DNA from 2 places in the Brevibacterium samyangense genome. Region 1 is predicted to be linked to the other one. Evidence: riboswitches for the same ligand, from Rfam matches in the RefSeq annotation. Region 1 holds a riboswitch; the other holds the start of a gene.
What was found. Region 1 has a riboswitch for thiamine pyrophosphate ahead of ABD172_RS10795 (ECF transporter S component). Riboswitches for the same ligand answer to the same signal wherever they lie in the genome.
Positions count from the first base shown of each region.

Region 1 (3,209 bases):
TCGCCCGGTCGACGGCCTCGACAGCCATCTTGCCGGCGAACGCCGGGGCGTGGGCCTTCCACGAGGAGATCTCGCCCTTGCGGGACTGACGGGTGGCGGTCGTGACGTGGAGGGCCTGACCGACGGCCTGGTAGACGACCTCGGTGGGGAGCTTGAGGAGGGCACCGATACCGGCGGCGGCCGAGGGGCCGAGGTGCGCGACGTGGTCGATCTTGTGCTCGTGGAGGCAGATGCCCTTCGCGAGGTCGACCTGGATCTCGTAACCGGTGGCGATGCCGTTGATGAGGTCGGCGCCGTTCACGCCGACGTGCTGGGCGACCGCGAGGATCGGCGGGATGTTGTCGCCGGGATGCGAGTACTCCTTCGCGAGGAAGGTGTCGTGGAAGTCGAGTTCACGCACGGCCACACCGTTGGCCCAGGCGGCCCATTCGGGGGAGACCCGGGCGTCGAGAGGACGACCGAAGACGGTGGCGCCCGGTGCCGGGGTGGTGTGCGGGAGGGCCTGTTCGCGGGCGTGGGTGGGGGCCGAGCGACGGACCGAGGCGGCGGCCACGGAGGCGTTGTCGATGACGCGGTTGATGACCATGTCCGCGACGTCGGCGTCGACCGCGACGGGATCGGTCGCGACGGAGGCGATCTTCCAGGCCAGCTGGTCCTCGCGGGCCAGGTTCTCGGAGCTCTTGTAGGTGCGGACTTCGTGGTTGATCACGGAGGTTCTCCTTGTGTCGTCGTTGATCGTCGCACGGCCGGGTCCATCGGCCGCCCCGGTGTCGCCACACACTCTAGGCGCAGGCTCTGACACCGCAGTGGTGCAGGTGACAGTTTATCTCGACATCAAGTTACTTACAGGCCCGAAACACCGCAGGCTTAACGATCGTTCAGTGCCGTGTCCTGTGTCACCATGAGTGCATGACGCGGACCGCCCTGGACTTCGACGACAACTGGCTCGACCCCGACGAGATCGCCTCCCTGCGCCGGCGCCTCCCGATCTCCTATGTGAACGCCGTTCCGGTGCGCCTCGGCGACGACGGCGTCCCGGAGAAGATCGGACTCCTGCTGCGCACGCGCGAGGACGGCACGCTCGGACGGGAGATCGTCGGCGGCCGCATCCGCTTCCACGAGACCATCCGCAGTGCCCTCATGCGCCATGCGGAGAAGGACCTCGGACCGCTCGCCCTCCCGCAGCTGCCGCCGTCGATCGTGCCCTTCCACGTCGCCGAGTACTTCCCGACCGAGGGCTTCTCGAACCTCTACGACCCACGCCAGCACGCGATCGCCCTCTGCTACGTCCTCTCGGTCCAGGGCGAGTGCCAGCCGCGCAAGGACGCCCTCAGCCTCGACTGGCTCACGCCGGAGGAGGTCCTCCGCGAGGACGTCCTCGCGGAACTCACGCACGGCCAGGAGAACATCGTGAAGGCGGCCATCGGGCATCTCGGGCTGTACCCCTGAGCCCGGACCTCCGGTCCCCCACTCCCGAGCCGGCGCGTCCGACCCTGTTTCCGGCCCTTGCCCGCCGCCCCTCCGAGGGACTACATTCCTCGGCATACGACAGGGGAGCGCCGTCCAGGGGCGCTGAGAGTGCAGTGACTGCAGACCCTCGAACCTGATCCGGATCATGCCGGCGAAGGAAGTCGAGCTCTTTCTCCCCTCCTGCCCTCAGGAGGTTCTCATGAACACCGTTCCGTCCACCCGTCCGGCCACCGGCTCCGGATCCGCCCGCTCCCGTTTCTCGTGGCGCGTCGTCGACATCGTCGTCGCCTCGGTCCTCGCGGTCGCCGTCGGCGTCGTCTTCTGGGCGTGGAGCGCCTCGTGGTCGTTCCTGTCCCTCGGGTTCGCGGCCTTCCCCCCGGCCGCCGGTCTGCTCACCGGAGTGTGGGTGCTCGCCGGTCCGCTCGGTGCGCTCGTCATCCGCAAGCCCGGCGCCGCCCTCTACTGCGAGGTGCTCGCGGCCACCGTCTCCGCGGTCCTCGGCACCCAGTGGGGCCTCCAGGTCCTCGTGTCCGGTGCGGTCCAGGGTCTCGGCGCCGAGCTCGTGTTCCTCCTCCTCGCGTACAAGCGGTTCGGCCTGCCCGCGGCGCTGCTCTCGGGGCTCGGGGCCGGTCTCTTCCTCGCCGTGAGCGAGAACCTCATGTACAACGCGCTGTGGGCGCCGTCGTGGCAGCTCGTCTACGCGGTGTGCGCGGCGATCTCCGGAGTCGTCCTCGCCGGGCTCGTGAGCTGGCTCGCCGTCGGGGCGATCGCCCGCACCGGTGCGCTCTCCGCCTTCGCCGCCGGCCGCACCGCGGCGCGCGTATGACCCCGGTGGTTCCCGGGCCCGAGGCGCCACGCAGCTCCCGGCTCTCGGCACCGTCGGAAGCGGCACCGTCGGAGGCGGCACCTGCCGACCCCCGCCGGGAGGCGGCTCACCCGCCCCGGGCGCGGGGCGCCTCGGGCGTGGAGGAGGGCTTCGGGTGGCGGCACGCCGCCCGGAAGGACCCCGCGTTCACGGACCTCGACCTCGAGATCCCGGCGGGGCAGAAGGTGCTGCTCGTGGGCGCCTCGGGCGCGGGGAAGTCGACGTTCCTCCACGCCCTGTGCGGGGTGATCCCCGCGGAATCCGGCGAGAGCTCCGGAACGCTGCTCGTCGACGGCGCACCGCCGGACCCGCGGTCCGGAATCACGGGACTGGTGCTCCAGGACCCGGATTCGCAGGTGGTCCTCGCCCGGGTCGGTGACGACACGGCGTTCGGCGCGGAGAACCTCGGGGTGTCGCGGGTGGAGATCGCCCGGCGGGTTCCCGAGGCGCTCGCGGCGGTCGGCCTCGACGTGCCCCTCGGCCATTCGACGGCACTGCTGTCCGGTGGGCAGAAGCAGCGCCTGGCGATCGCCGGGGTCCTCGCGATGCGGCCGCGGCTCCTCGTCCTCGACGAACCGACCGCGAACGTCGACCCGGCCTCCGCTCCGGGGATCCGCGACGCCGTGCTCGCCGCCGTCGACCTCACGGGAGCGACGCTCGTCCTCGTCGAGCACCGGTACGAACTGTGGGCGGAGCACGTCGATCGCGTCGTCGTCCTCGGGCCCACAGGAGTCGAGCGGGACGGCGCGCCGGAGGAGATCCTGCCGGAACTGCTGCGGTTCGGCGCCGACCCGGATGCCGGGAGGTCCGGGGCCGGACGGACGGCGGATGGCACCGGTACCCCGCGCACTCGACCGACGGCAGCAGCAGTACC
Region 1 is NZ_BAAANO010000020.1:33,984-37,192, reverse strand. Features, by position in the region: gene ABD172_RS10805 (MmgE/PrpD family protein) at 1-709, opposite strand, end outside; gene ABD172_RS10800 (DUF4916 domain-containing protein) at 910-1,449, shown strand; TPP riboswitch at 1,541-1,647, shown strand; gene ABD172_RS10795 (ECF transporter S component) at 1,670-2,296, shown strand; gene ABD172_RS10790 (ABC transporter ATP-binding protein) at 2,293-3,209, shown strand, end outside.

Region 2 (3,209 bases), on a different contig from region 1:
GCGCGGTGATCCCGAGGCGTCGCAGGAGTGCGAACACCGAGGTGCCGACCTCGGCCGAGTACCGCCTCACGGCGACGGTGGTGAGTTCGGTGCCGGAAGCGACGAGAGCACGCTCGAGGGCCTTGAGGTCGGTGGCGCCCCCGGTGCCCATGACGAGCCGGGAACCGATGGACCGTCCGGCGATGACGAGGGCGTCGCCGGGTTCCTCGGACGTGGCGGCCGGACCGGAGTGCGGGATCGCGGAATCGGTGGTCATGGTCATCCTCCCTGGACCGCAGTGACGAACTCGCAGCGAGCTCCCGGGGCGAGGACGGTGCTCGCCCAGCGGCTGCGCGGTACGACGCGGTCGTCGACGGCGACGGCGATCCCGAGCGGGGCCCCGTCGAGAGCGCGACCGTCGTCGCCGACGGGACGGCCGAGGCGGTCCGCCACGAGCACGCGGACGGTGCCGGGGTCCGGGAGGGACACGGCTTCGCCATTCACGGTCACTGTTACCGACATGAGTTCTCCTCCGAGGGCTGGGGATGGGGCTGGGTCTGGGTGAAACGAGCGGGATCGACCGCCGCAGGCAGGGCCGAGGGGTGTCCGTCGACGATGTCCGCGGCGCGACGTGCGGCCCAGGCGGACAGGAGTATCCCGTGACGGTGGTAACCGGTCGACACGACGACGTGTGGATGGCCGGGGACGGGACCGAGGAGTGGGAGGTCGTCCGGTGTGCCGGGGCGGGCCCGTGTCGTGACCTCGCGGAGTTCGGTCTCCCTGATCGACGGCAGGATCTGCGCCGCGTCCTGGAGGAGCTGGAGCACTGCACCGGTCGAGGTGCCAGCAAGGGGATCCTCCCGGCTACTGGCGCCGAGTACGAGTCCGCCGTCGGTTCGTGGGACGAGGTAGACCGGGCGTCCGGACACGAGGGCTCGGACCGTACCGCCGAGCAGATGGTCCTCCCCGGGAAGGAGGAGGGACCTGGGTACGTGAAGACGCAGGATGTCCCCGTGGGCCGGGCGCAGGGCGAGATCGAGATCCCGATGGGGACCGTCGATCCGCGCGGCACCGAGGCCCGCGGCCACGACGATCCGGTCCGCAGCGATCCCGTCGAGCGAGCGGACGGCGCCCGTGACCACCGGTACTCCGTGCCCGCGCAGGATCCGGAGGGCCGTCGCGGCGAGTCGGCGCGGATCCACCTGGTGGTCCCGTGCGATGCGGACCCCACCGGCGATGTTCCGGGCGAGTGAGGGCTCGAGAGCGCGGATCCGACGGGGCAGGAGCTCGGTGACCTCGGCACCGGTGGTGCGCTGGAGAACAGCGAGATCCTGCAGCGCCGCGAGGTCGGCCCGGTCGCGGGCGACCACGAGCGTCGCGTCGGCGCGATATCCCGCGGACTCGGCTGTTGCGGAGGAGGGTAGTCCTGCGGAGAGGGAGGGGAGGCGGGACGCGAGATCGCGGTGGGCTGCGGCGGCCTCCTGCATGATCGCCCAGAGCGGACCCTGCCCGACCTGGATCTCGGAGGTCGGAGCGAGCATTCCGGCGGCGGCGAAGGTTGCTCCCTCGGCGATTCCGGCGGTGCGCACCTCGACCGAGTGGCCGCGGGCGTGCACCTCGAGAGCGGTGAGGAGACCGACGATCCCCGCGCCGATGACGACGACATGCATACGTGCATTCCTCCTGCCGGCGGTATGAACCGCGTCCAGTTCTGGTGGTCGGCACCCTGCGGTCGATGACCGAAGTGCCCTCTCAGCCCGTTACGCGGACTCCCACGGAATGCGACCGAGTGTACCTGTGCGAACCTGTGTGCATGACCGACGTTCGCACCCCGTCCTCCGTCCCGATGATTCCCCCGGATTCCACGTCCTGTCGGGACCGGATCCGCGCTCGCCTCGCCGCTGCACGCCTCTACGTGTGCGTCGATCTCGCCCGCGGCCTGCCCGGGTTGCTCGACTTCGCGGAGGCCGCATTCTCCGGGGGCGTCGACATCCTTCAGGTGCGGGACAAAGCAGCCGAGGCACGGGCCGAGGTCGAGGCGCTGCGGGCCCTCAGGGGGATCGCCGACCGGCACGGTGCTCTGCTCGCCGCGAACGACCGGGCCGATGTCGCCGTGCTCGCCGGTGTCGACGTCCTCCATCTCGGGCAGGGGGATCTCACGACGCCCGATGCCCGCGCCCTCGTCGGCTCCGACATCGCGATCGGTCGTTCGACCCGTACCGAGGCGCAGATGCGTGAGGCGCACGACGATCCCGGGATCGACTACTTCTGCACCGGACCGGTGTGGGCCACGCCCACGAAACCGGGCCGGGCGGCAGTCGGGCTCGAGCTTCCGCGGGCCGCCGCGGCGTACGCGGCGGAACGGAACTCGGACAAGCCGTGGTTCGCGATCGGCGGCGTGGATGCTCTCCGGGTTCCGGAGCTCCGGTCGGCCGGTGCCCGGCGGATCGTGGTCGTCCGCGCGGTGACCGAAGCTGCGGACCCGGAGGCCGCAGCGCGCGAACTCGCGGGCGTGATGGACGCTTTCTGAGCGGGGTCGCGTCGCGGAACACTCCGACGTCCGAGCAACTGTTCCTGTCCAACAGCTGTTCCGCATTTCGGTACACGGATGTCACAAGTGCTGCGCATCACGCTTACGGTTGTCCCCATGAACACCGAGAACGGAGCAGCGACGCCAACGACGGCGCCAGGCTCCCCCACATCCGCCTCCCCTCGACCGACCGACCCGCAGAAGGCCCCCGGTGCCCCCTCACGCGTCGAGAACCTCGCGACCACCGCGTTCCCCGTCCTCGTGATCCTCGGTGGGATCGTCGGCTTCTTCGCGCCCGCCCCGGTCCTCGCGTTCAAGGAGGTCGTGCCGACGACGATCCTCCTCGGCATCGTGATGTTCTGCATGGGTGTCACCCTCACGCTCCCGGACTTCGCGCGGATCGCGAAGCGCCCGTGGATCACCGTCCTCGCCGCGCTCATGCAGTACGGCATCATGCCGTTCCTCGCCTGGGTCATCGCACTCGTGCTTCAGCTGCCGACCGAGCTCATGATCGGCCTCGTCCTCGTCGGCTGTGTGCCCGGCGGTACCGCCTCGAACGTCATCACCTACCTCGCGAAGGGCGATGTGGCCCTCTCGGTGACGGCGACCTCGGTCTCCACGCTCCTCGCCCCGCTCATGACCCCGATGCTCCTGCTGTGGATCGCCGGATCCGAGCTCGAGGTGGGCTTCATGGCGATGT
Region 2 is NZ_BAAANO010000024.1:19,687-22,895, reverse strand. Features, by position in the region: gene ABD172_RS12375 (thiazole synthase) at 1-256, opposite strand, end outside; gene thiS (sulfur carrier protein ThiS) at 259-501, opposite strand; gene ABD172_RS12365 (FAD-dependent oxidoreductase) at 492-1,649, opposite strand; TPP riboswitch at 1,644-1,765, opposite strand; gene thiE (thiamine phosphate synthase) at 1,826-2,509, shown strand; gene ABD172_RS12355 (bile acid:sodium symporter family protein) at 2,627-3,209, shown strand, end outside.
Region 2: it holds a riboswitch for thiamine pyrophosphate, as region 1 does, so the genes downstream of both, ABD172_RS12365 (FAD-dependent oxidoreductase) here and ABD172_RS10795 (ECF transporter S component) in region 1, are expected to answer to the same signal.